DNA from 4 places in the Bacillus sp. LH1 genome. Region 1 is predicted to be linked to each of the others. Evidence: riboswitches for the same ligand, from Rfam matches in the RefSeq annotation. Region 1 holds a riboswitch; each other region holds the start of a gene.

Region 1 (7,435 bases):
ATAAAAGCCATTACTAATTATATTTGTTATGAGAGCACTCAAAAGAAAAATAGCATTATAAATATGGGCAATTTTTTGTTTTAGTTGCACTTGAAATGATTCCATCATAATTTCTAATGCAACAAAAGCAATAATAATAGATAAAAATACAATGTTTGTATTGTAAATGATTAAACAACAGATTAAACCTAAAAAGGCTACGTATTCAATTATAAGAGGTATATTGCGTGGCATACAATTTACCTAACTAAATATGGCAGTGGATTTACTGCATTTGTTTTTTCAAAATTCCATTCTCCATTATGTAATTCAAAATGAAGATGTTGCCCGTATGAATGACCTGTGTTTCCCATATGACCTATTAATTGTCCAGTCTGTACTTGATCACCAGCTTGTACAGTGCGATCCTTCATATGAGCATAAACAGTTGTATATAATTTCCCATTGATTTGATGCGCAATGAAAACAACATTGCCATAGCTAGCTGAATAATAAGATTTCACAACTTTACCTGCAGCAGCAGCTTGGATAGAGACGTTTCCTGGAGCGGCAATATCTATACCATAATGCATTTGTTCCCAGCGTATATCAAAGGTTGAGCTAATTCTTCCTTGAGCGGGGAATTTGAAAGCAGCTGGAATTGATGAAGGCTGATCTGTTTTAGCTTGTGGTTGATTTTGTACTACATAGTGTTTTGCTACATATCCGTATCCTGTGCCAAAACGAATTTTATACCAAGTACCTACAGTTTCTACTACTTGTACTTGAGTACCGTTTTGTAATGAACCGAGTAGAGCGCTACTTGTACTAGCTGTGCTACGTACATTTAGATTAGGTGTTGCAACAGTATATTTTGTATTATTTTGAACGGTGATTCCTTTTACTAAGGGTTGTGAACCATTAGAGATGAATGCTTTTTGTACGTAACCTGTTTGGCCATTATGTGATATTTTATACCATTCGCCTTGATCTTCTTGAACGGTAATAAACTTACCATTTGGTAATACATCTAAAATGGAAGATTCTAAATTAGGTTCAGAGCGAACGTTTAATGCATTAGCATTAACGATGTATTGATCATTAGATTGAAGTTTGTTTTTTAGTAAAATAGCATCTTTTTGTACATAACCTACTTTATTATGAACAGATACTTTATACCAACCATTAGTTGTTTCAATGATGTTCACTTTTGTATTAAAGCGAATTGTATCAATTGATGTGCTTTTTACGTTATCTTCTGTATGTAATGCTACTTGATCGACTTTGACATACCCAGTTTTAATATTAGATAATTGTTCAGCGTTTGCTTTTTGTACATTTGTTTCACCCATAGAAGGAAGTAAAGAAGCAATCGCTACAGTAGTTGCTGTTAAAGCAGTAGCTTTCATATTCATGGAATAGAGACCTCCTCTAGTTGTATAGTTGTAATTTTATTATAGTATAAAGATATAATATAGTGGGGGTATTCACATAAATGTAATATGAAATCAATATAAAAATAAATTTTTTGAGGATAATGATTCCTTTTTATACAATTAATTGGGGTTTTATTTTCTAAAATAGAATGTATGTATTGTATAATTTTGATATTATGTTGACAATTAAGAAAATTAAAAAAGTTGATGATGTCTTATTAGGGTGTTATACTGACAGTGATAATTTTATAGTTTGCTAGGAGAGCTGGTGTTGCCAGCTGAGAGTAGGCCGTAAGCCTTTGATCCTTTTTATTACCTGATCTAGATTATGCTAGCGTAGGGAAGCAATTCGGACACTAACAATGAGTCCCCGTTTCTTTGCGTATAGAAACGGGGCTTTTTTATTTGAAAATTTCATATTGAAACCACTAGGGGTGCTTGACTTGCTGAGAGAGGAATAATCCTTAACCCTTACAACACCTGATCTAGGTAATACTAGCGAAGGGAAGTGGAACATCGAATAAATGTATAACTTTATTTGCTGTAACCACTTCTTATATATAGAAGTGGTTTTTTATTTAGATACATATATTGAAAGGGGATAGAGAAATGAAATTTTGCGATAGATTATTAGAAACTGTGCAACCGGTTTGGGAGATGAGTCATAATCATCCGTTTGTAGTGGGTATGGGAGATGGCACGTTAGAAAAAGATAAATTCCAGTATTATATTATTCAAGATTATTTATATCTGCTAGATTATGCAAAGTTATATGCGATTGGTGTTGTAAAAGCAACGAATCCACAAGTAATGGGAAAGTTCGCTGAACAAATTGATGGAATATTAAATGGCGAAATGACAATCCATAAACAATATGCAAAAAGACTTGGAATTTCTATAGAGGAGATAGAGTCTGCGAAACCATCTGCTAAAAATTTAGCTTATACAAATTACATGATGTCTGTATCTCAAAATGGCACACTTGCGGAATTAATAGCAGCGCTTCTTCCATGTATGTGGAGCTATTGGGAAATTGGAAAGCGTTTAAATGATATTCCTGGAGCAAGAGATCATGAGTTTTTTGGTGAGTGGATTCAAGGATATAGTTCGGAAGAATACGGTAATCTTTGTATTTGGTTAATAGATTTATTAAATGAAATGGCAGTTGGAAAGTCTGAGAAAGAACTAGAAAGATTAGAGGAGATCTTCTTATATTCCAGTCGATTTGAATATTTATTCTGGGATATGTCCTATCGTAAGGAGATGTGGGGATTTGAGGAGCAAGAACATACTACAGTTTCATAATGTTTCTTTTCATTACGATGAGAAACCAATCATCCATGAATTAAATGCTTCTATATATGAGAAAGAGTTTGTCAGTATTATCGGACCGAGTGGATGTGGAAAAAGTACTTTATTTCGCCTTATTACAGGTCTAGAAAAGGTAAGTACTGGACAGATAGAACTGACAGAAACAAAGAACCATCCTGTAGGATATATGCCGCAAAAAGATATGCTTTTGCCGTGGAGAACAATTATTGAGAATGCTGCCCTGCCGCTAGAGTGCCAAGGTGTACAGAAGAAAGAAGCAGAAGTAAAGGCAAAGGAACTGTTACATAAATTTGGTTTGCAAGGGTATGAGCAAAAATATCCGAAAGATTTATCTGGTGGGATGAGACAACGTGTATCTTTTATTCGAACTTTATTAACAGGCGGGGAGATATTGCTGTTAGATGAACCATTTAGTGCGTTGGATGCTTTAACGAAGACCTCTTTGCAAGAATGGTTGTTTGAACAATGGCAAGAGTGGGAAAAAACAATTTTATTCATTACTCATGATGTTGAAGAAGCGTTATTTCTTTCAAACAGAGTTTTAGTAGTGGAACAGCAGCCGATAACGACTTTGACTGAGCGGACTGTACCGCTTGATCATAACAGAACACGAAAAGATTTATATAAACCGGAAGTATTAGCGCTGAAAGATGAGCTTCTTAGTATGTTACAAAGGCAGGTACTTGTGTGATGAACCGATTGAAAGAATTAGTTCCTGCTATTACACTTTCTAGTATTTTACTAGCTGTGTGGGAAATAGGAGCAAGAATTGTAGATGAGATGTACATTTTACCGTCACCGTCTGCGATTGTAATGAAGATATGGAAACTAAAAGACATATTATTTACAGTTCATTTACCTGCAACGTTATACGTCGTTTTAATAGGTGTTGTTATCTCTATCGTATTAGGTGTAGGGCTAGCGATGTTAATGAATGCGAGTACATGGATGGAAAGAGCATTTTATCCATTATTAGTTGCTTCACAAACGATTCCAATTACTGCGCTTGCTCCGCTATTTGTTTTATGGTTTGGATATACAATTTGGAGTAAGGTTGTTGTCACAGTTTTAATTACGTTTTTCCCAATTGCGGTCAATACGTATGATGGACTGCGTAGTACGAAAAAAGAATGGGAGGAGCTCTTAGTTACATATGGAGCAACAAAAAGAGATATTTTTCTTAAATTAAAGTTGCCGTCTGCTCTTCCTTATTTTTTCTCAGCTTTAAAAATTGCAGTTCCGCTTAGTGTTATCGGAGCAGCAATTGGAGAATGGCTCGGTGCACAAGCTGGGCTTGGATATTTCAGTAAGAGAATGATGACGCAGTTAGATGGAGCTGGCGTATTTGCACCTATTGTATTGTTATCATTATTAGCTATTTTCTTCGTCGTAATTATTTCCATATTAGAAAAGAAATTCATTAGTTGGAGGAAGCATTCATGAAATTTTTAAAACGCATCTTTGTGTTTACATTATTAATTGCAATAATTGCAGGATGTTCGAGTAATTCAGCATCAGACAAAAGTAAAAAAGAGAAAGAAATAACAGTCATGTTAGATTGGTATCCAAATGCGGTACATAGCTTTATCTATGCAGCAATTGAAAAAGGATACTTTAAAGAAGAAGGTGTAAAGGTAAATATTAAATTCCCTTCTAATCCGACTGATCCATTAACGCTAGCAGCAGCAGGGAAGGTGACAGTTGGCTTGTATTATCAGCCAGATGTTGTTATGGCGAGAGCGAATGAGCAAATTCCAGTGAAATCAATTGGGGCTGTCGTACGTTCACCATTAAATCATGTTGTATCACTGAAATCAGCGGGCATTCAATCACCGAAAGATTTAGAAGGAAAAACAGTAGGATACTCTGGAACACCATTAAGTGAGATGTATTTAAAAACGATGGTAAAAGAAGCTGGTGGTAATCCTAATACAGTGAAAGTAGTAGATGTTGGCTTTGATTTAGTACCAGCATTAATTACGAAGAAAGTAGATGCGGTAACAGGGGCATACATTAACCATGAAGTACCTGTTATGCGTCATGAAGGCCATGAACCAGCGTACTTTAATCCAGCTGATTACGGAGTACCAAACTATCATGAGCTTGTGTTTGTAACAGGTGATAAAACGTTGAAAAAAGATAAAGAGGCGTTGCAAGCTTTCTTACGTGGTACGAAAAAAGGCTATGATTTCATGAAGAAAAACCCAGATGAAGCATTGAATATTTTATTAAATCATCAAGAAAAAGAAAACTTCCCACTTGTGCCAGAAGTTGAAAAGGAAAGTATGAAAATTTTATTAGAGAAGATGGAAACGAAAGATGAGCCATTCTTATCAGATTCAAAAGAATCTTGGGAGAAACAAAATAAGTGGCTGAAGGACAAAGGAATGACGAATGAAACCGTCCCAGCCGATGAATTATTCGAAAATATTTTAAAGTAGGCGAATGAATATGAAAAATGAGCTCCACGTAATCTCAAATGGCCATATGCCATTCGAAGAGTTAGTGAATGTAGCGATGCAAATTGAGAGTGAGATTGATTATTTGCATATTCGTGAGCGTGAGAAGAGTACGAAGGAATTATATGAAGGTGTGGAAAGTCTATTAATGGAGGGCTTTCCAGCTTCTAAAATTGTCATAAACGATCGAATTGATATTGCAATTTTATTAAATATTCCTCGTGTTCAACTAGGATATCGAAGTACAGATGTAAAGTCAGTGAAAGAAAAGTTTTCGTATTTGCATGTCGGTTATTCTGTGCATTCGCTAGATGAAGCAATAGTAGCTTTTAAAAATGGAGCGGATTCACTCGTTTATGGCCATGTATTTCCGACAGATTGTAAAAAAGGTGTGCCAGCGAGAGGGCTTGAAGAAATTTCAGACATTGCAAGGTGTTTATCTATACCGATTACAGCAATTGGAGGAATTACCCCAGAAAACACAGTGGATGTTCTTACTAACGGTGTAAGCGGTATAGCAGTTATGTCTGGAATTGTAAGTAGTAGTAACCCGTATAGCAAAGCGAAATCTTATAAGGAATCAATAAGAAAGTGGGCGGAAAAACATGTGTGAGAAGTATGATGTAGCGATTATTGGTGGTGGTGTAATTGGTAGTTCAGTTGCACATTTTCTAGCAGAAAGAGGACATAAAGTAGCGATTGTGGAGAAGCAAAGTATTGCATCGGAAGCTTCAAAAGCAGCTGCTGGTTTACTTGGTGTTCAGGCAGAATGGGATGCGTATGATCCGCTATTTGAACTTGCTAGAGAAAGCCGAGCTATATTTCCACAACTTGCAGCAGTTTTACGTGAAAAGACGGGTGTTGATATTGGATATGAAGAAAAAGGAATTTATCGTATTGCTCAAAATGAAGATGAGAAGGAAAGAATTCTTCACATTATGGATTGGCAGCAGAAAACAGGTGAAGATTCTTATTTTCTAACGGGAGACCATGTGCGGGAAAAAGAGCCATATCTATCCGAATCTATTATAGGAGCAGTATATTATCCGAAAGACGGTCATGTTATTGCACCAGAGCTTACGAAAGCATTCGCACATTCTGCAGCGATTTCCGGTGCTGATATATATGAACAGACAGAAGTATTTGATATCCGTATTGAAAATAATAAAGTGACTGGAGTTATTACAAGTGAAGGTATTGTCACATGTGAGAAAGTCGTTATTGCAGGAGGTTCATGGAGCACGAAGTTACTCAGTTATTTTCACCGCGATTGGGGTACATATCCAGTTAAAGGAGAAGTGGTTGCGGTAAGAAGTAGAAAACAACTTTTAAAAGCACCTATTTTTCAAGAAAGATTTTACATTACTCCAAAGCGCGGTGGACGTTACGTAATTGGGGCAACAATGAAGCCACATACGTTCAATAAAACTGTGCAGCCAGAAAGTATAACTTCTATATTAGAGCGTGCTTATACAATATTGCCAGCTTTAAAAGAAGCAGAATGGGAAAGCACGTGGGCAGGATTAAGACCACAATCGAATCATGAAGCTCCTTATATGGGAGAGCATGAAGAAATAAAAGGTTTATATACTTGCACGGGCCATTATCGAAACGGTATTTTATTAAGTCCTATTTCTGGCCAATATATGGCTGATTTAATAGAAGGAAAGCAATAGAATCATTTGCTAGATTCATTGCTTTCTAGAAGAGTTTAGAAAGGGGATGGAAGTTTGAATTTAAAAATTAATGGTAACCAAATTGAAGTGCCAGCGAGTGTAAAAACAGTAGCTGAGCTACTTACACATTTAGAGCTAGATAACAGAATTGTTGTAGTAGAGCGTAATAAAGATATTTTACAAAAAGATGATCATACAGATACATCTGTTTTTGATGGAGACCAAATTGAGATTGTAACTTTCGTAGGAGGCGGTTGATTATGTTAAACATTGGACCATTTTCATTTCATTCTAGACTTTTATTAGGAACAGGTAAATTCCCTGATTTTGACGTACAGCAAAAGGCAATTGACGTTTCTGAAGCTGAAATTTTAACGTTTGCAGTACGTCGTATGGATATCTTTGATGCAAAGCAACCTAATTTATTAGAGAAACTTGATGTGAAAAAATATACGTTATTACCAAATACAGCAGGAGCAAAAAACGCTGAAGAGGCTGTTCGTATTGCAAAATTAGCAAAAGCTTCTGGGCTTTGTGACATGATAAAGGTAGA
Region 2 (7,435 bases), 1.4 Mb from region 1:
ACATTAGATAAGAACGGGAATTTAAAACATGCAGATGATTTTTATTTTGAGGTAACGATAGATCGTAGGCAACAAAAGAGCTTTGGACAACAAATATTTAAAATTCCTTTAGGCAATCTCGTCAATATAGAGGAGATTGATAATAAATTATCGGAGCATTTTTTAGGGCAAGAAATTTATTTTTCTGGAGTGAGAAAAGAAGATAGTTTTATTCCATTCTCTTTTTCTTTATCTAAGCAGAATTTAAGCGGATCTAATAAACCGTTAGAAAAAGCATTTAATGAGAAAATGAGTAAATTAAATGAGGAGAAAAAGAAAGCAGCTGTGGAACAAGTTGGTAAGGAAAAGAAGCCGGCTGTTCGGGAGCAAGCTGCTCAAGAACCAGATGTTTACATAGGAGGGCGTGTTACGAAAGTACAGTTTCCAGATGTAAAAGGCCCCGTAAATCCAATTTATAAAAACACTTTATTTTTGGATAGTATAAAAGAATTTCAAACGGATGTGTTACTAAAAGAGAGTAATCAAATAGAGTATTCAACAAAGACAATAGACTACGAAAAGAATGATATAAAATATAAATTATTAATGAAACCAATAAAAGAAAAAGACGGATCGGTAACATATATTTATGCGATGGCTTCTTTACAGCCGGTAGATGAAGCTGTACAAATGGTGCAAGATTATTATATCTATATCATTGCATTTGTAGTCGTTCTTATTTTTCTAGCTTCGTTCTATTACTCAAAACAAATTGCAAAGCCATTATTGAAAATAAATGATACAACAAAGAAAATAGCGCATTTAGACTTCACAGAAAAAATACCGATTACTTCGAAAGATGAAATTGGAGATTTATCGAAAAATATTAATGTGCTATCAAATAAACTCCATTCGCATATTGGACAGTTAGAAGAAGATATTGAAAAGGAAAGAAAGTTAGAAAAGACGCGAAAAGAATTCATTTCTGGTGTTTCACATGAATTAAAAACACCGCTAAGTATTATGAAAAGCTGTATTTCTATTTTAAAAGATGGGGTAGCTGAACATAAAAAAGAGTATTATTTTCAGGCAATGGAGAGAGAAGTAGACAAAATGGATACGTTAATTTTGGATATGCTTGAGTTAGCTAAATTTGAATCTGGTACATATAAAATGAAAAAAGATTCGTTTTATATTGATACAGTAATTGAAGGTATATGTGAACATCTATCTGTGGAAATAGAGAAAAAAGAACTTCATATTCATAAAAATATAAGTTCATTTGAAGTGATTGCAAATCAAGGCCGGATTGAACAAGTCATCGTGAACTTCATTACGAATGCTATACGATATACACCAAATAAAGAGGATATTATTATTTCTACAATAGATGAGAAGAATCGTATAAAAGTGTGCATTGAAAATAAAGGTACTCATATTGAAGAAGAGCAATTAGATAAAATTTGGGATCGTTTTTATCGCGTGGATACAGCTCGTCAGCGTTCACAAGGTGGGACGGGGCTTGGGCTTGCTATTTCAAAGAATATTTTAGAACTACATGATGCTGAATATGGGGCAGAAAATACAGAAGATGGTGTATTATTTTATTTCTATTTACCGAAAAAAGCGTAGACAATATGATCTATGCTTTTTTAATTTATTTTCATATTATCTTTACCTAATCTTTATTTTTAATCAGTATAATTTGTTTAGAATATGAGGTTATGTAAGGAGTCGATGAACCGTGCATAGCAATTGGCTAAGTATAATGGTATTTATTTTCTTTTGCGCATTTATTGTATTTTTAATTGATATTACGATATGAAAAAAGAGCGCTCATTAAGCGCCCTTTTTTTGTGTATTCATTTGATAAGCACTGATGCTTTTGAATAATCGTGGTGAAGTGATAAATAAAAATATAAGTAAAACGGTACATAAAATAAAAGAACCAAGCATTGTACTTCCATTTACGATTAATGAATATAACACAGCTGATTGACCTTTCGGCGCATATTGTCCCCAGAAAATAATGCCGGCAATAAAGTGGCAGAAATAGCGAGCAAAGCTACCGATAAATGTAGCAAGGATAATATAAGCAAGGACTTTCTTACCCTGATTTTGTTTTGATGAATGTTTGTCTTTACGGTTACCTAAATTTGATTGTTCTAAGCTATTTTCATTGGATGTTAAAAGTGCTTTTTGAATTGGACGATAGAATAAGCCAGCAAATCCGATAAAAGCAAAGGCAATGAAGTACTCAATGAATGCTTGAACAGGTGTTAAAATATAAGCATCTCCCACGACAATTTGTAATAGTCCCCAAACTAAACCGCCTAAGAAAGCTGATTTAAAGCCCCAGCGGTAAGCAATAATAAAAATAGGAATCATAGCGAATGAGATAGAACCGCCTGTTGGAAGTTTAAGTGATAATGGTAAAATATCGATAATCATGGCGAAGGCTGCAAGAATAGCAGATTCGATCATCGCTTGTAAATTGGTGTTACGCATGTTGTCTCCCCCTAAATCCAAGTTGTACAAAAAAGAATAGATATCATAGGAGGATACGAAATACGTAAATAAAAATGAGGTATGTATTTCGGACGTTTGCACAATCCCTGCGTTAGCATTAACTAACAGGTTCGAAGGGTCGGAACGAAGTGTTCCCTCTCAGCGGCATGGCTCCCCCAGTGATAACGAAATTCTTTATTTGTTATTGTTTATTGTAAGCGAAATGGATGAGAATGGCAAACGAATACAGTATGACAATAATTGAAATAGAATTGTAGCGAAATGTTAATAAATATGAAGCAAAAGGGTATAGTACAAGAGAAATTGGGTGTGGTATAATTTTTTTGAAAATAATTATCATTCTCTTCTGAGGGGGAAGGTTATGAGCTTAGTAGATATTAAAATTGGAGAGAAAGTGTTAGTAAAAAGTATTCAGTCTTTAGATCAGCTATTAAAGCGTAGACTAGCTGCTTTCGGTCTTGCTGAAGGAAGCGAACTTCGCCTGAAACAGAAAGCGATGTTCAAAGGTCCTTGTACATTGGAGTGTCGTGGACAGTTAATTAGTATTCGTCATTGTGACGCGAAAATGATAAAGGTGGAATTAGCGTGAATAAGGTAGCTTTGCTAGGGAATCCGAATACAGGGAAGACATCATTATTTAATGCACTTACTGGTTCTTATGAATACGTAGGAAACTGGAGCGGTGTAACAGTAGAAAAAAAGGTTGGTAAATTAAAAGATAGACAAGGAACATTAATTGATTTACCAGGTGTTTATGATTTAAATCCAGTTTCACGTGATGAAGGTGTTGTAACAAACTTTCTATTAACAGAAGAATTTAATCATATGTTAAATATCGTAGATTCCTCGCAGTTTGAAAGAAATATGCATTTAACGTTGCAGTTACTTGAATTTGGTAAGCCAGTCTCAATTGGTTTAAACATGGTTGATGTGGCGAAGCAAAGAGGAATTGTCATTGATGTAAAACGATTATCAGAGCTATTAGGTGTAACAGTCGTTCCTGTTGTTGCAAGAAGTGGAAAAGGCTGTGAAGAACTGCTTACGACTCTTAAAGAAAATGACAAAAAAGAGAAAAAGCCATTCCTTATTTCATATGGTGTACAAATGGATGAAGGAATTGGAGAAGTAATTGCTCTTTTAGAGACAGCGAATTACGAGCATCCGAGATGGTTAGCACTTCAATTTTTAAGCAATAACGAAGTAGTAGAAAAAGAAATGAAAGCATTACCAATTTATAAGGAACTCATAGCCATTCGATCTCGCTTAGAAGGAAGACTTGATTGTACGTTAGAAGAGCACATTTACAAAACTCGTGAAGCGTATATTGAAAAGTTAAAAACAAATGTTATGAAGCATGAGAAAGAAGGAAAAATTCCTTTTTCAGAAAAAATTGATAGATTAATTACACATAAAATTTTAGGACTTCCAATCTTTTTAGCAGTTATGTTTTTTATTTTTCAGGTTACGTTTACGTGGATTGGTACACCTTTATCGGATATGTTAGATGAGTTTTTTGGTGGCCAGCTTACGGATTGGGTGACGGCTGGACTTACAAGTATTGGAGCTTCTGATTTTATTCAAGCACTAGTTACAGAAGGTATTATTGCCGGTGTTGGTGCTGTATTAGTATTCGTACCACAAATCTTTGCACTATTCTTTTTTATTTCATTATTAGAAGACTCAGGGTATATGGCGCGAATTGCAGTTGTTATGGATAGAATTATGGAGTTTTTCGGCTTAAACGGAAAAGCTTTTATTCCGATGATTATCGGTTTTGGATGTAACGTTCCAGGTATCATGGCTGCGAGAACGATTGAACAGGAAAAAGAACGTTTACTTACCATTTTAGTAACACCATTTATGTCTTGTTCAGCACGATTACCTGTATATGCATTATTTGCGGGCGTATTTTTCCCGCATAGTCAGGCGACTGTTGTATTTTCTTTATATGTTGCAGGGATTGTTCTTGCGTTATTAGTTACAAAAATTATGTCTCTTACAATTTTGAAAGCGGAAAAGTCTATTTTCGTAATTGAATTACCGCCTTACCGTGTGCCACAAGCAAAAACATTATGGCTAAGCACGTGGGAGAAAGGAAAAGGATTTGTTCGTAAAGCTGGTACATTCATCTTTGGTGGTTCGGTTGTCATTTGGTTATTAAACTATGCAGGTCCATCAGGATTTGGCGTTGATATGGGAGACAGTTACTTAGCGATGATTGGTGGATTTATCGCACCACTATTTGCACCGCTCGGCTTCGGAACGTGGCAAGCTGCAGCATCCCTTTTAACAGGATTTTTAGCGAAGGAAGTTGTCGTTTCTACAATGGCAATTATTTATGCAGTTAAAGAAGATGTGCTTGGAAATGTAATGGGAGCACATTATACAGCATTATCAGCTTATGCATTTATGTTCTTTATTTTATTATATGTTCCGTGTTTAGCGACGGTAGCTGTTATTAAACGTGAAACAGGATCAGCGAAGTGGACGATTTTCTCAGTCGTTTATCCACTCGTAGTTGCTTATGTATTAACGCTCATTATATACCAAGTTGGATCCTTACTCGGATTCTAGAAGGAGATGTATTGTGATGATGGTCAATATTATAATTGGAGCTATCATTTTTGGTTATGCAGCATATACGTTAGTTAATTTTGTAAAGAGAAGTAAAAAAGGAAAATGCGCGGCATGTTCTTTAAATAAGTCATGTCAGTCGCAAACTTGTAGCCCGGATATGGAGCAAATTGCTCATAATAAATAGAAAAAAGCTTTGCGAATTTCGCAAAGCTTTTTTGTTTTACTTTTTAATTTTTACAAGTTGAGAAGCTTCTACGCCTTTGTAACCAGGGAATTCTTTACTTGGGTCTTTATCAAATTTTAATACACCTACAGATTTTTCATCACCTTTTACATTGCTGTAAGTTGCGTCATCGACAATCGCATACATATCTGTATATGCACGACCACTTCCGATAATTGTGTTGCCTTCATATTTTAATTTTGCCCCATCAAGTGCAGCATTTTCTACTTTTTCTTTTGCAAATAATACACCTTGTTCTGTTGTTACAGCTGGTAATTTATCAAGTGGTTTCGTGTTGTCTTTTTCATCAATTTTGCTAAGTAACTCTTTTTTCACTAGTTCTTCACCAGTTTTCTTATCCATTACAAGAACTTTTTTACCATCTAATGTTGTCATTTTCATTTTATAGAAGTCTTTTTCTTTCACTTCTTTTTTGTTTTTATCTGTAATTTGCTGAACTTGTTCTTCTGATCCGTACAGTACAAAGCCGTTCGCTTTCTCTCCTAATAAAGAACAACCTGATAATGCTCCAAGTGAAATTGCTGCTGCTAATCCGATTCCTATTAATTTTTTCATGATGATTTCTCCTTTTATATGTTTTATAGTAAATACAATTTTTGTATTAGTGCTTACATGTGAAGAAGCTTGTTTGTTGCTTCTGGTATTAGTGTATAAGAAATATCGGAATGCAACTATCGAGTTAGCTTACAGTAACATTACACTTATGTAATTTAGTGAAATTGCACAAAAGTAAGTTAATTTCAAAGAGGGATAATGAGAATATATTAGAAATACAATATTGTATATAGAATGTCATATTATAATGGATGTATTTTGGAAATAACATGTAAGGACATATTAGTTTTGTTATAATAAACACATAGGCTGTAAAATGAATATTCTTTACTGTAAAGGGAGATTTTTCAGTTTTCCAAGTAGTGAATTTGAAATATGAGGTATATCATAGGAGGAATTTAGATGTCTGTATTTAAACGATTAAGAGATTTAACAATGTCGAATGTGTATTCGTTAATTGAAAAAGCGGAAGATCCAGTTAAGATGACTGATCAATATTTACGCGATATGCAAGCCGATGTACAAGAGGCTGAGAAAAGTGTAGCAGCTCAAATCGCACTTGAGAAGAAATTCAAAATATTATTTGAAGAGCAAGAAGCACTTGTGAAAAAACGTGAAGAGCAGGCTCATATGGCTGTTCAAGCTAATAACTTAGATCTTGCGCGTCGTGCATTAGAAGAAAAACAAAATGCAGAGCAAAAAATGAATGAGTATAAAGCAAGCTACGAGCAAAATAAAGCTGCTGCTGATAACCTGCGCCTAAAGCTAGAAGAAATGCGTAAGCAATTAACAGAGCTGAAAAATAAACGTGAAACACTTGTAGCACGTGTAAATGCTGCGAAAGCACAGAAAAATATTAATCAGGCGATGTCTGGATTTGATTCAAATTCAGCAAAAGCTGGTTTAAGCCGTATGGAAGAGAAAGCCCTTCAATTAGAGGCTGAAGCGGAAGCAAGCGGTGAAGTTTATAAGAAAGAAAAATCATTAGATGATGAATTCGCAAGCTTAAACAAAAATTCTGCTGTTGACGATGAATTAGCTCGTATTATGAAGCAGTATGAGAAATAATATAGAATAAAGACAAATGAACCGACATGTCTAAATATATTCATGTCGGTTTTCTATTATATTTTAGAGGAGGTTTTGCAATGACATGGATGAATGTAGTTGCCATGCTTGTATGGACTGGAGCGAGTGCAGTACTTTTATTTGCAATTATGTGGGTTGATTCAATTTTTACAAAATACAATGATTTAAAAGAAATCAAAAATGGAAATACAGCTGTAACAACTCGTTTTATTATGAAATTATTTGCACAAGGGTACATTTTATCTCAATCGATAACGAAAGCAAATGATTTATGGCAAGCACTTCTTGCATCAGCAGTTTCTTTCGTTATTTTATTAGTGGTAGAAATGTTTATCGAATTCGTATTAAAGAAAATGTCTGGTCTTGATTTAGAAGAAGGTACGAAAGAAGGTAGCGTTGCACATGCGATGTTAGCCGGATCATTACATATTGTTGGTGCACTAATTTTAGGTGCTTGTTTAT
Region 3 (7,435 bases), 1.0 Mb from region 1:
ACTCACCTGAAAAACTTGCATCTGCTGAAGCTTTATTTGAAACGACATCACACGCACCGCTATCCATTGGCGGGGTTGTGGATCCTAATACACTTGAACTAAACTATGCACTTGAAATCCCAAACATGCTTAGCTTATTAGTGGGACTAGACCCTAGCACTGTCGTAAAAGGTCTAAAGGAATTTCCCCAAGAAACATGGCCACCATTTTATACACATACACTATTCAACTTAATGGTCGGCACCGCTGCGTTTACCTTTGCAGTTGCAGCAATTGCGCTCTTATATTGGTACTTCGTTTACCGAAAAAAGGGAACAGAACTACCGAAGTGGCTACTTTGGGGGGCTGCCGCATGCGGACCAATTATGATGCTCGGTATTGAATTCGGATGGATTTTCAGTTGTAGCGGTCGTCAACCATGGACAATTTATGGTATGCAACGTACCGTCGATGCATCTACACGCGCCGATTTCGTCGGTCCTTTATTTGTTTTGTTCATCATTTTATATATTGGACTCGCTATTTTAACAGTCATTGTTCTACGGACATTCTTTAGAAGACATCCATTAAAGAATGATTTACAACACCAAGGAGGCGATTCTCATGCATGAGGAAAGTATTGCAATCATCATCTTATGGGCCCTTATTTTCGTATACAGTATATTAGGGTCCATCGATTTTGGAGCTGGTTTTTGGGGCATGGTATACGCCAAACATCCAACTCTCGCTGCCAAACTTGCGAATCGGTACTTATCACCCACTTGGGAAGTAACAAATACGTTTCTTGTTTTCGTCGTTGTCGCATTTCTCGGCTTCTTTCCGAAAGCGGCCTTTACTCTTGCGACAGTAATGTTCGTACCAGTTATGTTAATTTTAGTGCTCGTTGCAGTACGTAGTACATTTATGGTATTTGCTTACTCCTTACCAAAATATCAGTACCTTCTTCGGGTTATTTCAGGTATTACTGGTCTCTTAATTCCAGCACTATTAATTACCGTTTTACCCGTTACAGAGGGAGCCTATATTACAATGTCTGAAGGAAAAGAAGTACTCCTGTATGGAAAACTTCTTTCTAGCCCGGTTATCTACTGTTATATGCTCTTCGGACTAACGTCTGAACTGTTTCTCTCCTCTCTCTTTCTCGCTGATTTTGCGAGAGAACAAAGTTCAGAAGATACGTATAGAATTTATAGAAGAAATGCCATCATCCTTGGTCCTGCAACACTCGTTACAGCGATCATCGCTCTCGTTGTAATGGATCCAGAAACACATTGGCTTATGCAAGGATTAATAAAGCAATTCCCGTGGTTTACAGTTTCTATTGTTTTATTCGTTATCGGATACTCGTCCCTTTGGTGGACAAACAAAAAATACAATACACTAGGATACCCTCGCATTGCCGTTTTAGCTGTCGTCGCTCAATATGCATTTGCAAGCTACGCTTACGGCGTCGCCCATTTACCGTATATTATTTATCCTGACGTAACTGTATTTACAAGCTTTACAACGACAGAAACGTTCTATGCACTGCTCATTCTATACGCAATTGGGATTGCAATTTTATTACCAGGATTTATTTTCTTCTGGAATTTATTCTTGAAGGATCGTACTTTTTTGAAGGAAAAATAATATAGTCTTGGAGTCTGTCCCAAAAGGCATTTTGGAATAGACTCCTTTTGTCATGTTTTGTCGATAAGTCGATATATTTTAAAAATCGCCAATATATTTCAATAATCGCTGATATATTTTAAGTTGCGCCAATATATCTCCATAATTGCCCATATAAATTTCATTTACTATTTTACTGCCCCAATAATTTATAGACTCCTCTCATAATAGTTATTTCACTATTCGTGACACTTGTCCTTTAGCATGAAAAACACATATTCGGTTCATCTCGTTATACGTCTAGTTCTTCTTATTTTTTGCTGAATATACTACCAATATAAACTTGAGACAAGCTACATCTGTTCAAGGGAAAATAGAAAGGTAGGCAAAATATGAGCATTGAAATATGGATTACTATTATTGTATTCTTCTTAACGATGATTGTTATCTTTTGGCGGCCTCGCGGTCTAAATGAGGCGTGGCCAGCAGCAATTGGTGCTGGCATTATCCTAATCACTGGACTTGTGTCAAAACCAGACGTCATAGATATTGTTAGTAAAATAGGAGGGGCCTCCATAACAATATTAGCAACTATTGTTATGGCAGTTATATTAGAAAGCTTCGGCTTCTTCCATTGGTCCGCAGCGAAACTGGCAAATCTAGCGAAAGGTTCTGGACGCCGTCTATACTGGTATATTCAATTATTATGTTTTCTTATGACTCTTTTATTTAATAACGACGGTAGTATTTTAATTACAACTCCCATTTTAATTCTTCTTCTAAAAAATCTTCAATTAAAACCACATCAACAAATTCCTTATTTATTAAGCGGAGCTTTAATCGCTACCGCATCTAGTGCACCAATTGGTGTAAGTAATATCGTAAACTTAATTGCATTAAATATCGTTAATATGACTCTTTATATGCATACTGCTATGATGTTTGTACCTGCAACATTAGGCTTATTATTTATGTCATGGCTCATGTATACAGTTTTGAAGAAAAAACTTCCGAAAAAATTACCTGTTTCTTCATATGATATTGAAGAAATTTTCTTCACGAAAAACTTCCATCCACTAAAAGGAAATAATTCTGTTGATACGAAACAAAAACGGACAAGATTCATGTTAAAAGTATTAGGTTTCGTCTTCCTGATGCGCTGTCTTCTATTCGTTGCATCCTTCTTATCCATCCCAATTGAAATCGTTGCAGTACTTGGTTCACTCGTTCTTCTCATTTGGAGATGGTACTACTTACGAACAAATCCTGTCGACATTTTGAAAAAGACACCGTGGCACATTTTAATTTTCGCCTTCTCTATGTACGTCATTATTTACGGACTCCACAACGCAGGATTAACAGCTGCACTTGTACAATGGCTCGAGCCAATTGTGAATCAGCATCTACTCTATGCTAGCTTTGCAATGGGCGGACTTGTATCCATCCTCTCTAACGTCTTCAATAACCATCCTGCCCTTATGATTGGTACAATCACATTAACAGAAATGGGACTAGATCCAGTCACATTAAAAACAATCTATCTTGCAAACATCATTGGTAGTGACATCGGTTCACTATTACTACCAATTGGTACACTAGCTTCACTCATTTGGATGTATATTCTGAAACAAAACAAAATTAAAGTAAAATGGAAAGACTATTTAAGTGTATCCCTTATCGTTATCCCGCTCACAACAGTCGTCACACTATTCCTCTTATTCTACTGGGTACATCTCTTCTTTGCCTTATAAACAACAGAAGCCCCATTTGCTACCGTCTTAGCAAATGGGGCTTCTTCTATAATAAAGTTAGGTACTACAGTGTGATCAATCAAGTAAAGAGGTGTAACATATTATTGATATAAATGACTACCAGCTTCTTTAAATTCTTCTGCTTTCTCTTTCATTCCTTTTTCAATTGCTTCTGTCGTTTCTAAATCATTTTCTTTTGCATACTCACGAATATCATGCGAAATTCTCATACTACAAAACTTCGGTCCACACATTGAACAGAAGTGAGCTGTCTTTGCCCCTTCTGCAGGCAACGTTTCATCATGATATTCCATCGCACGTTCAGGATCTAAAGATAAATTAAATTGATCGCGCCAACGGAATTCGAAGCGTGCTTTTGAAAGTGCATCATCACGCTGATGAGCCGTTTTATGTCCTTTCGCAAGATCAGCCGCATGCGCTGCAATTTTATACGTAATAACACCCGTGCGTACATCATCTTTGTTTGGCAAACCTAAATGTTCTTTCGGCGTTACATAACAAAGCATCGCTGTTCCAAACCAGCCAATCATCGCAGCTCCAATTGCAGATGTAATATGGTCATAACCTGGTGCAATATCTGTCGTTAGCGGCCCAAGTGTGTAAAACGGCGCGCCCTGACAAATATCAAGCTCTTTCTCCATATTCTCTTTAATTAAGTGCATCGGTACGTGTCCAGGTCCTTCAATCATAACTTGCACATCATGTTTCCAAGCAATTTTGGTTAATTCACCAAGTGTTTCAAGCTCAGAAAACTGTGCTTCGTCATTTGCATCTGCAATAGACCCTGGACGTAATCCATCTCCAAGAGAGAACGAAACATCGTACTGCTTCATAATTTCACAAATCTCTTCAAAGTGAGTATATAGGAAGTTTTCTTTATGATGGAATAGACACCACTGCGCCATAATCGAACCACCGCGCGAAACGATACCTGTCGTACGCTTTGCCGTGATTGGAATGTAACGAAGCAATACACCAGCGTGAATTGTAAAGTAATCAACGCCTTGCTCCGCCTGCTCAATTAACGTATCACGATATACTTCCCACGTTAAATCTTCTGCAATTCCGTTTACCTTTTCAAGCGCTTGATAGATCGGTACAGTTCCAACTGGTACAGGTGCGTTACGAATAATCCACTCACGCGTCGTATGAATATTTTTACCTGTAGATAAATCCATAATCGTATCTGCACCCCAGCGCGTTGCCCATGTCATCTTCTCTACTTCTTCTGCAATCGAAGAAGATACAGCTGAGTTTCCGATATTCGCATTTACCTTCACATGAAAATTACGCCCGATGATCATCGGTTCAGCTTCTGGATGATTAATATTCGCTGGTAAAATAGCGCGGCCTTCTGCGATTTCCTTACGAACAAACTCCGGCTCTACCCCTTCACGAATCGCAACATACTCCATCTCAGACGTAATAATGCCATTACGTGCATAGTGCATTTGCGTAACGTTTGCACCTTGCTTTGCTCTAAGTGGCTTGCGATCCATCTGCGGGAAAACAGGTGTATGTTTCGAAGCCACTTTCACACCGTCATCCTCTGGTTTCACTTCACGCCCTTCGTATGCTTCTACATCACCACGCCCCATAATCCAAGAATGGCGCGGCGTTGGAATCCCCTTTTCTAACTCCACTTTATACTCAGGATCCGTATAAGGGCCGCTCGTATCATACACACGAATTGGCGGATTTGGAACGCCATTTGTTTCGCTTTGTTCAATCTCACGCATCGGTACTTTCATGCCTTCTCGTGGCCCATCCACATATACTTTCTTACTCCCTGGTAAACTCGATTTCAATTCAATTTGCTCAGCTGAAACAGATTGTTTCATAATTTTTGTTGCCCCCCTGTTCGTGACAAGGACGAGATATGGCCAGCGCATGCCAAAATAAAAAGAGCCAGGTCCATAAAAAAATAAGGACCTGGCTCATAAAGACATCATTATGTAAAGCCGTTAACTTCCCTACGCTGGTACGAGCCAGATCAGGTCCAAAGGGTTAAGAAGTTCACGCGCTTCTCTCTCAGCCTACGCATACGTTAGGCACCCCTAGTTTATCACTGATTTAATTTTCAATACTTTCCCATCATACACCATAATCTGAAAAATTCAAAGCTTATTTCTTTTGCTCTTTACGGAATCATCCACGTTAAATAATACGCCTGCACATACGTCATAATACCAACAATAATTACGAAGAATAAGCTATGCTTCACTGTAAAACGGAACAAATCCGATTCTTTTCCAGCAAGACCAACCGCTGCACAAGCGATCGCAATCGACTGCGGGGAAATCATTTTACCTGTTACACCGCCTGTTGTATTTGCTGCAACGAGAAGCACTTCAGATACGCCGACTTGCTGCGCTGTAATGGCTTGTAAATTTGAGAACAGTGCATTCGCAGACGTATCAGACCCTGTTAGGAATACGCCAATCCAGCCTAAGAATGGTGAGAAGAACGGGAATAGGCCGCCAGTTCCGGCTAATGCTAACGCTAACGTAGAAGATAGACCAGAATAGTTTGCGATAAATGCAAACCCTAGTACGAATCCGATAGATAGAATTGGCATTTTTAATTCGCTTAACGTTTCTTTAAATGTCACTACTGCATCTTTTACATTCATTTTCAAAATAAACATGGAAATGATACAAGCAATTAAAATCGCCGTTCCGGTTGCTGATAATACATCAAACTTCAAAATTGCCTCGTAAGGCGTTGATTTATTTACAATCGGCTCTGCTTTCATTACTAGATTATGCAGACCTGGAATTTCAAACTTAAATACAAGACTTGCTAAAGCCCCTCCTGGAGCGAATAATGCCTTAAAGAAACTTTGGCTCCAAATGACTACCATAACCGTTAATACGATAAATGGAGACCATGCCTTCACTACTTTTCCAAACGTTAATTTCGGCATCGATGCTACTGTCGTTGTTGCTGCTACTTCACTATTTGCTTGCCCGGATTGATAAATTTCTTTCGGCTGCCAAACTTTTAAGAACAGCGCTAAACTAATTAAACTTACAAGTGCCGATGTAATATCCGGAAGTTCTGGTCCTAAAAATGTCGCTGTAATGAACTGCGTAATCGCAAATGAACTACCCGCTACAAATAACGCAGGCCACGTTTGTCGTACCCCCTTAAATCCATCCATTAAAAATACGATAAAGAATGGCACAAATAATGATAGGAACGGTAATTGATGCCCAGCCATTTGTCCAATTTTATGTGGATCAATACCTGTTACTTGTCCAGCAACTGTAATCGGAATTCCCATCGCTCCGAACGCCACTGGTGCAGTATTTGCAATCAAACAAAGACCTGCTGCGTATAAAGGATTTAACCCAAGCCCCGCAAGAAGTGCTGCTGTAATCGCTACTGGTGCCCCAAATCCTGCCGCTCCTTCTAAAAATGCTCCAAATGAAAATCCAATTAAAATAACAAGTAGACGATGATCGTTCGTAATCGATAATACCGATGCACGAATCACATCGAATTGACCTGTTTTCACAGAAATTTTATATAAAAATACCGACATAATGATAATCCAAGCAATTGGCCATAATCCGTATAAGAAACCATATCCGGTCGCTGCCATTGCCATCGTGAACGGCATTTTATAAGCGAATAACGCTACTAAAACTGTAAGTACAACTGTAATAAATCCTGCCACATACCCTTTCATGCGGAAAACTGCTAAAGCTAAGAAAAAAAAGATAATCGGAATAAGTGCTACCGCTGCCGAAATCCAAATGTTTCCGAATGGATCATAAACTTGTGTCCATGTGTTCATTGTTCTCTCCCCCTAAAGAATCCCCTTTTAAATAGAATAACCTCATCAATAGACTATCAGGTCATCATACCTTTAAGTCTAAAATAAAAAAACGTTTAAGAAAACGTTTTCAACAACTTTCATTTATACTGTACCATAACAATTTCCATTAAAAAAGATTTTTTTGAAAATTTTATCATTTGACGAAAAAATCTTACAAAATCGTCATGTTCCTGTAATGTTCATCGATAGAAAGCTTGCAAAATTTATTGCA
Region 4 (7,435 bases), 1.8 Mb from region 1:
TAAATAAATAGATTTACAAGTTATATTGTAAAAAGTAAATATTTACTTGAATTAATATTTATCAACATTTGTATATGTTTTCTATATATACAAAGTATATAAAATACTTTACATTATGTTTAAGTTGTTAAATTATTCTGTTAATTAGTTAAAAAGAAAAATGTAAACGTTTTATTAGGGGGGAGAAAGTATGGGGAAGTTATTTTTAAAAATATGTTTTTTTGCATTAGTGACCGTATGTTCATTCGCAGCGAAAATATCATACGCTGAAGAGAGGCAACAAAATAATTATCCTATCATATTGGTGAATGGATTTGCTGGATGGGGTAGAGAAGAAATGCTTGGCGTAAAATATTGGGGTGGTGTTCATGATATACAGGAAGATTTGAAACGAAATGGTTATACGGTACATACCGCAGCTGTTGGACCTGTTTCTAGTAACTGGGATCGTGCATGTGAATTGTATGCACAAATTAGCGGTGGGACAGTAGACTATGGTGCAGTCCATGCTGAGAAACATGGACATAATCGTTTTGGCAGAACTTATAGTGGTTTTGCGCCGAATTGGAGTGAAACAAATAAAGTTCATTTAGTTGGACATAGCATGGGTGGACAAACGATTAGAACATTAGTACAGCTATTAAAAGAAGGTAGTTTTGAAGAAAAGAATTATGTGAAAAATCACCCAGACACCAAAATATCACCACTATTTGAAGGCGGAAAATCATATGTTCATAGTGTTACAACATTAGCAACCCCTCACAACGGTACAACACTTGCGGATGGTAGTCTTCTACTGCCGTTCGTTAAAGATTTACTCATTACAACTGCAAGCTTTGGGGGAAACAATAATTTATCATTATATGATTTTAAATTGGATCAATGGGGTATAAAGAAGAATGCTGGAGAGTCCTTTTTCCAATATAGTAATCGTATTCTAAATAGTTCACTTTGGAAAAATACAAAAGATATAAGTCAATGGGATTTAAGTACAGATGGTGCAAAGGAGTTAAATAATTGGGTAAAGACGCAACCAGATGTGTATTATTTATCATATAGTGGACATGCATCACAAGCAGCACCTATAACAGGTTTACATTTGCCTCATATAACGATGAATAAAGTGTTAATGGGAAATGCATTTTTCTTAGGTTCTTATGCGAGATATGAAGAAAACCGTCCGCTAGTTGATACTTCTTGGTGGCAAAATGATGGTGTAGTAAATACAAATTCTATGATTGCACCATCTTCTAATGTTACTGTAAATAATAATGAGTCATTACAGATTGGAAAATGGAATCATATCGAAACGAAAGCGAATTGGGACCATCTCGACATGGTAGGGTTAAGTGTTTCAGACTCGTTAGGTTTTTCTAGCATTCAAGAGTTTTATAGAACAATTGCTGAAAAGCTATCACGTTTACCGAAATAGGTAATAATAAAGCGCTCTCGATGGAATTCGAGAGCGCTTTATATTATATTGAAAGAGGGATTTGGTAGAAAAATATGGGGGGATATTATGAAAATTCAAGTTGTATTATCGGGATACGGAACAGTAGGTAGAGAGTTTATAAAATTATTAAATGAAAAATATTCATATATATATGAAACATATGGGATTCAATTAGTTGTAAGCGGCGTATTAGGGAGAAATATCGCAATACATAATGAAGAAGGCTTATCTCTTCATCATTTATTGATGTATGGTGGCGGTACCGCTGCAATTGAAAAATATTTAGAGTATCATCCGAAGGAACGTGCAACAACTAGCATAAGTGGTACTGTATTGGTAGAATCAACAGTTACAAATCTTAAAGATGGAAATCCAGGGAAACAATATATGAAACAAGCGATTGAAAAACAGATGGATATAGTAGCAATTTCTAAAGGTGCGCTCGTTACAAATTGGAGAGAAATAAATGAAGCAGCAAAAGGCGCAAATATACGAATTCGATATAGCGGTGCAACAGCCGCTGCACTACCGACACTAGATATCGGACAATTTAGTTTAGCCGGTTGCAGTATTGAAAAAATAGAAGGAATATTAAATGGAACAACTAATTATATTCTTACGAAAATGTATGAGGAAGATATGACGTTTGAAGAAGCATTGAAAGAAGCACAAAATAAAGGAATTGCTGAGACAAACCCTATATTAGATATAAGTGGTTCAGATAGTGCGTGTAAATTGTTACTTTTGACAAACAGCTTAATGGAAACAGAGAAAACACTTACTGATATACATATAAAAGGAATCGAGCACGTTACAAAACAGCAAATTCGAAATGCTAAGGAACAACATAAAATTATTAAATTAATAGCATCAATATATAAGGATGAGGGAGGCAATGTGAATTTAAATGTTGAACCGTGCCAAATAGAAAAAGATCATCCATTAGCAAAAGTAAATGGAACCGAAAAAGGAATTACGTTCTTTACAGATACGATGGGACAAGTTACTACAATTGGTGGGGCTTCTAATCCAAGAGGCGCTGCAGCTGCAGCTTTAAAAGATGTAATAAACTTATATCGAAAAGATTTGTAAGACCGTACCGCCCTTTATAAAAAATACATATGCCGTGGACCTTTTGAGAATGAAATAAATATGCAAAAATGATTGCAGGGGGTAAGAAATTGTTTAAGGATTTTAAAGTTGTTAAAGAACGTCCCGTTTATATTCAATTGAAAGATTATTTGAAGAAAATGATTATGAAAGGGCATTTGCTCGGGGATCAAAAAATCCCATCAACAAGGGAACTAAGTGAATTACTAAGTGTGAGTAGAAACACTGTACTCGCTGCTTATGCAGATTTAGAGCAAGAAGGACTCATTTATGCAGTTAAAGGAAAAGGGAACTTTGTTGCCAAGGTGGATATATCTAACACTTCGTCTGTTAAAATAGATTGGAAAAATAAACTTAATACAGTGACCGCATTAGCGGACGAATTAGATTTAATGAAACATGGTGTTCGTTGGGAAAAGGGAATGATTGTTTTTAATAGTATAGCCCCGGATGAGAAGCTATTTGATGTTGAAAATTTCAAAAGAGCTTTTCTTACTCGTATGTCCATTGAAGGGGACATCGTATTGAACTACGGATATGCAAAGGGATATAGACCGTTAATGAATTATTTACTTCATTACATGGAAATGAAAGGTGTAGACATTTCGAATAAAGATATTCTAATTACAAATGGATTTACAGAAGGATTGGATATTGTACTCTCTTCTTTATCAAAAAAATCCGGTCGTGTCATTTGTGAGAATCCAACTCACCATGCTGCACTTAAGCTTTTCCGTTTACATGGACTTGAAGTTCATGGGATTGATATGCATGAGGATGGTATTGATACGAATGCAGTTGAAAAAAGTTTGCGTGAAAAAGATTTTGAGTTTGCTTATTTAATTCCTTCTTATCATAATCCAACCGGTATTGTTACGAGTTCAGAGAAAAGAACGGAATTGATGAGGTTATTCTCAAAATACAACGTTCCTATTATAGAGGACGGATTTAATGAAGAATTACGTTATTCAGGTTCACATTTAGCTCCATTATTAACTTTTGCGGGAGCTGGCAATAATGTGATTTATATTAGTAGCTTTTCAAAGGTACTTTTCCCTGGTTTACGTGTAGGCTGGATTATTGCAGATAAAGAGCTGATTCATTATTTAGAAAGCGTAAAAAGAGCAAGAACGATTCACACATCTACGCTAGATCAAGCTGTTCTGTTTCAATATTTACATGAGGGATATTTTGAAAAATATTTAAAAAAGGCAAGATCTGTTTATAAGAAAAAATATGAGTTAGCTGTCGGGGCATGTAACCAGTACATTCCTTTTAAAAGAATGACTGGAGATGGTGGGCTGCATTTATTTATAGAGCTAGAAGAGCATATGAATGCCCGCACACTTTTACAAAAGTGTTATGAGAAAGGCGTTACGTTTTCACCTGGAGATGTTTTTTACTCTGATGGAGAAGGAGCAAACACTTTCCGATTAGGGTTTTCGCGCTTGAAAGAAGAAGAAATAGTTCGTGGAATTAAAATAATTGGTGATACATTAAAAAATGAAATTTGGAGTTGAGAAAATGAAAATCGGTGTTATTATGGGCGGGGTATCGTCTGAAAAACAAGTTTCAATTATGACGGGGAATGAAATGATTGCTCATTTAGATAAAAATAAGTATGAAATAGTTCCAATTACATTAAACGAAAAAATGGATTTAATTGAAAAAGCGAAAGACATTGACTTTGCATTGCTCGCATTACACGGAAAATACGGAGAAGATGGGACAGTTCAAGGAACACTGGAGAGTTTAGGGATTCCTTATAGCGGAAGTAATATGTTATCTAGCAGTATATGTATGGATAAAAATATTTCGAAAAAGATTTTACGTTATGAAGGTGTAGAAACACCAGATTGGATTGAACTTACAAAAATGGAGGATCTAAATCTTGATGAGTTAGATAAGTTAGGATTTCCATTAGTGGTAAAACCAAACTCTGGCGGATCGAGTGTCGGGGTGAAAATCGTTTACAATAAAAATGAACTGATCTCAATGCTAGAAACTGTATTCGAATGGGATTCTGAAGTAGTAATTGAGAAGTATATAAAAGGTGATGAAATTACATGTTCTATTCTGGATGGAAAACAGTTACCTATAGTTTCAATTCGACATGCAGCCGAGTTCTTTGATTACAATGCAAAATATGATGATACTAGTACGGTTGAGGAAGTTATCGAACTTCCAGCAGAAATTAAGGAACGTGTAAATAAAGCTTCACTGACTTGTTATAAAGCATTAAAATGTAGTGTTTATGCAAGAGTTGATATGATGGTGAAGGACGGAATTCCATATGTAATGGAAATTAATACATTACCAGGGATGACACAATCAAGTTTATTGCCAAAAAGTGCAGAAGCAGCGGGGATTAGTTATAGCAAACTATTAGATATGATTATTGAAACATCATTAAAAGTTAGAAATGAAGAAGGGTTTTAAGGAGATTATATAACGAATTCTTTTGACAGTTTCACGAAGTATGCTATGATGAATACATTATAAAAACAAAATATTCATCCACTAGGGGGGCCTTTTATAGGCTGAGATCAAATGTGATTTTGAGACTCTTAGTACCTGATCTGGTTAATGCCAGCGTAGGGAAGTGGGAAAGACGTTGCTATTTAATGAGTAAATAAATACTGTCAATTTCACTTTCTTTACGCCTGTAAAGAAAGTTTTTTTATTTTACAGCTTTAATAATTGTGGATAAATACTTATATTTTATACATTATTGGAGGGATTTAAATGACTTTTTCACAATCATTACGTAAAGAAGTAGATTCAATTTGGGAAGCGAGTTTTAACCATCCTTTTGTAAAAAAACTTGGTGAAGGAACGTTAGATTTAGCTAGTTTTCGTTATTATGTGCTTCAAGATTCGTATTATTTGAGTCATTTTGCTAGAGTACAAACTTTAGGAGCTGCAAAAGCTCTTGAATTAGAGACGACAGCTCGTATGGCACATCATGCTCAAAATACATATGAAGCAGAGTTATCTTTACATGAGAATTTTGCTAAAAAACTAGGGATAACGAAAGAAGAAAAAGATAATTTTATTCCTGCGCCAACTGCATATGCGTATACTTCACATATGTATCGTGCTGCGTATGAAGGGCATTTAGGAGATATCATTGCAGCAATTTTACCTTGCTATTGGTTGTATTATGAAATTGGCGAACGCTTAAAAGAGTGCCAGCCGGAAGAGCCAATTTATAACGAATGGATTTCTGCTTATGGATCTGATTGGTTCCGTACGCTAGTTGAAGAACAAATTACACGTTTAGATACTATCGCTGAAAAAGTAACAGAGGCAGACCGCAAACGTATGAAACAGCATTTTATTATTAGCAGTCAATATGAATATTCATTTTGGGAAATGGCTTATACATTAGAAAAGTGGCCAGTGGATACAGACGTAAAAGACGTAATTGGATAAAGAATAGAAGTAATGTTATAGATAGGTCTGGATCATACCTATCTATATATTTTTTCTTGTCAAATTTGCGTAAAGTTATTAGTGCTACGGATATGGCGAAATAGAATATCGATAATTTAGCTCATTTACTTGTCTACGCATTAACTGGATAAACTTCTGTCACATTTATTTTACAATTAAAGAACGTAAATGTTGGTGGTATGAAGTTAAATAAGAAAAGAAACCCGAGCTATTAGCTGTAACGGAGTTGTTTTTTCTTCGCAGGAATTCCTAAATTATCATGGAGTGTTGTTAATACGATATGCAAATATGCATATCGTATTTTTTTGAGTTCTTTATGTGTTAAAATTAGATATAAAGATATAAAAATATAAAGAAGCAAAAGCAGGAATATCCAATGAATTTTGAGAGGTGTTATATGTTTACAAATAAGAAATTAATTCGATTTGGTTTATCGTTGTTTGTATTTTTAGGGATAATTAATTTTACAATCAGCTATTTCCAAACATATCTTGAAACAGCAGCAGATATTAAATGGGTAATTCCAGAAATTTGGAAAACTATTTTGCTAGATGTTCCTCAAGGTATACTTGTTCTTTTAGGCGCAATTGCTTTATATGATTTCACAAAAGAGGCATCACAAAAAGACGCATCAATCTAAGTGTGTCTTTTTTCTATTAGGAATTTCATAGAGAGTTTTGCTGGAGAAATAGAATTCATATTTTTTAATTTTTATTTATCCCGCTATTTGCCAGGCAGTAAGCCCCCCACCTCAAAATTCAGCGGAAGCAAAGAAGTTAGGTAGGGGATGAACAAAACCCCACTGATTAAAGTTTCACTTTATAAAAATGAGCCCATAGCAAAAATAGGTATATGAACAAGGTGCATCATTTAGTGATAAGTCATACTTTGTTGGTGTACGTATTGAACTTAGTTTGTAGCGCTATTCCTACTTAGATGTAACGAACAGAAACATAGGGAAGCATCGATGAGGTTGTATTTTATAAACGGAGGTTATGAAAATGAATCAGTTTCAACAAGAACTACAAGCGCTAAGTCTTAATGATTACCGATCTGGAAATATTGTCTATTGGGACCAGCAAAACCAATATCCATATTACTATATTGAAGATGCTGCTCGTCGCTGTGGCGGTTGTGGTCGTTGTGGCGGTTGTGGTGGAGGTCGTTGTGGCGGATTTCGTTGTGGTGGATTCCGTTGTATTGGTTGCTTCGGTTGTTTTGGTTGCGGAAGTTGCGGAGGTTGTGGCGGCTGTGGTGGTTGCTCTAACTGTTTTGATGGTTTTACTGATACTACCGGTACTATTGTAACGTATGAATATTAATTACATTTATCCCATTATTTGCGGGCAATAAAATCTTCCTTAAAATTCAGAGAGAGCAAAGAGAAGTTAGGTGGCGGACTGTCCATAAAAGCCC

Evidence for each region. Region 1 has a riboswitch for thiamine pyrophosphate ahead of tenA (thiaminase II). Riboswitches for the same ligand answer to the same signal wherever they lie in the genome.
Region 2: another riboswitch for thiamine pyrophosphate. It lies ahead of thiT (energy-coupled thiamine transporter ThiT); the one in region 1 lies ahead of tenA (thiaminase II).
Region 3: another riboswitch for thiamine pyrophosphate. It lies ahead of thiC (phosphomethylpyrimidine synthase ThiC); the one in region 1 lies ahead of tenA (thiaminase II).
Region 4: another riboswitch for thiamine pyrophosphate. It lies ahead of tenA (thiaminase II); the one in region 1 lies ahead of tenA (thiaminase II).

The regions. Positions count from the first base shown of each region.
Region 1 covers NZ_CM175007.1:753,533-760,967, forward strand. The annotation lists gene ACX9TM_RS03865 (hypothetical protein) at 1-234, opposite strand, end outside; gene ACX9TM_RS03870 (SH3 domain-containing protein) at 240-1,394, opposite strand; TPP riboswitch at 1,664-1,775, shown strand; TPP riboswitch at 1,836-1,939, shown strand; gene tenA (thiaminase II) at 2,025-2,720, shown strand; gene ACX9TM_RS03880 (ABC transporter ATP-binding protein) at 2,689-3,438, shown strand; gene ACX9TM_RS03885 (ABC transporter permease) at 3,438-4,190, shown strand; gene ACX9TM_RS03890 (ABC transporter substrate-binding protein) at 4,187-5,188, shown strand; gene tenI (thiazole tautomerase TenI) at 5,199-5,819, shown strand; gene thiO (glycine oxidase ThiO) at 5,812-6,882, shown strand; gene thiS (sulfur carrier protein ThiS) at 6,937-7,140, shown strand; gene thiG (thiazole synthase) at 7,143-7,435, shown strand, end outside.
Region 2 covers NZ_CM175007.1:4,695,223-4,702,657, reverse strand. The annotation lists gene ACX9TM_RS24360 (sensor histidine kinase) at 1-1,611, shown strand, start outside; gene thiT (energy-coupled thiamine transporter ThiT) at 1,819-2,487, opposite strand; TPP riboswitch at 2,574-2,675, opposite strand; gene ACX9TM_RS24350 (FeoA family protein) at 2,870-3,097, shown strand; gene feoB (ferrous iron transport protein B) at 3,094-5,082, shown strand; gene ACX9TM_RS24340 (FeoB-associated Cys-rich membrane protein) at 5,099-5,269, shown strand; gene ACX9TM_RS24335 (lipoprotein BA_5634 family protein) at 5,306-5,884, opposite strand; gene ACX9TM_RS24330 (PspA/IM30 family protein) at 6,287-6,952, shown strand; gene ACX9TM_RS24325 (DUF350 domain-containing protein) at 7,033-7,435, shown strand, end outside.
Region 3 covers NZ_CM175007.1:5,085,885-5,093,319, forward strand. The annotation lists gene cydA (cytochrome ubiquinol oxidase subunit I) at 1-611, shown strand, start outside; gene ACX9TM_RS26370 (cytochrome d ubiquinol oxidase subunit II) at 604-1,629, shown strand; gene ACX9TM_RS26375 (arsenic transporter) at 2,001-3,359, shown strand; gene thiC (phosphomethylpyrimidine synthase ThiC) at 3,461-5,221, opposite strand; TPP riboswitch at 5,334-5,449, opposite strand; gene lldP (L-lactate permease) at 5,521-7,182, opposite strand.
Region 4 covers NZ_CM175007.1:2,537,388-2,544,822, forward strand. The annotation lists gene ACX9TM_RS13125 (esterase/lipase family protein) at 191-1,432, shown strand; gene ACX9TM_RS13130 (homoserine dehydrogenase) at 1,520-2,545, shown strand; gene pdxR (MocR-like pyridoxine biosynthesis transcription factor PdxR) at 2,635-4,083, shown strand; gene ACX9TM_RS13140 (D-alanine--D-alanine ligase) at 4,088-5,002, shown strand; TPP riboswitch at 5,076-5,181, shown strand; gene tenA (thiaminase II) at 5,309-5,998, shown strand; gene ACX9TM_RS13150 (DUF3937 domain-containing protein) at 6,396-6,659, shown strand; gene ACX9TM_RS13155 (heterocycloanthracin/sonorensin family bacteriocin) at 7,021-7,341, shown strand.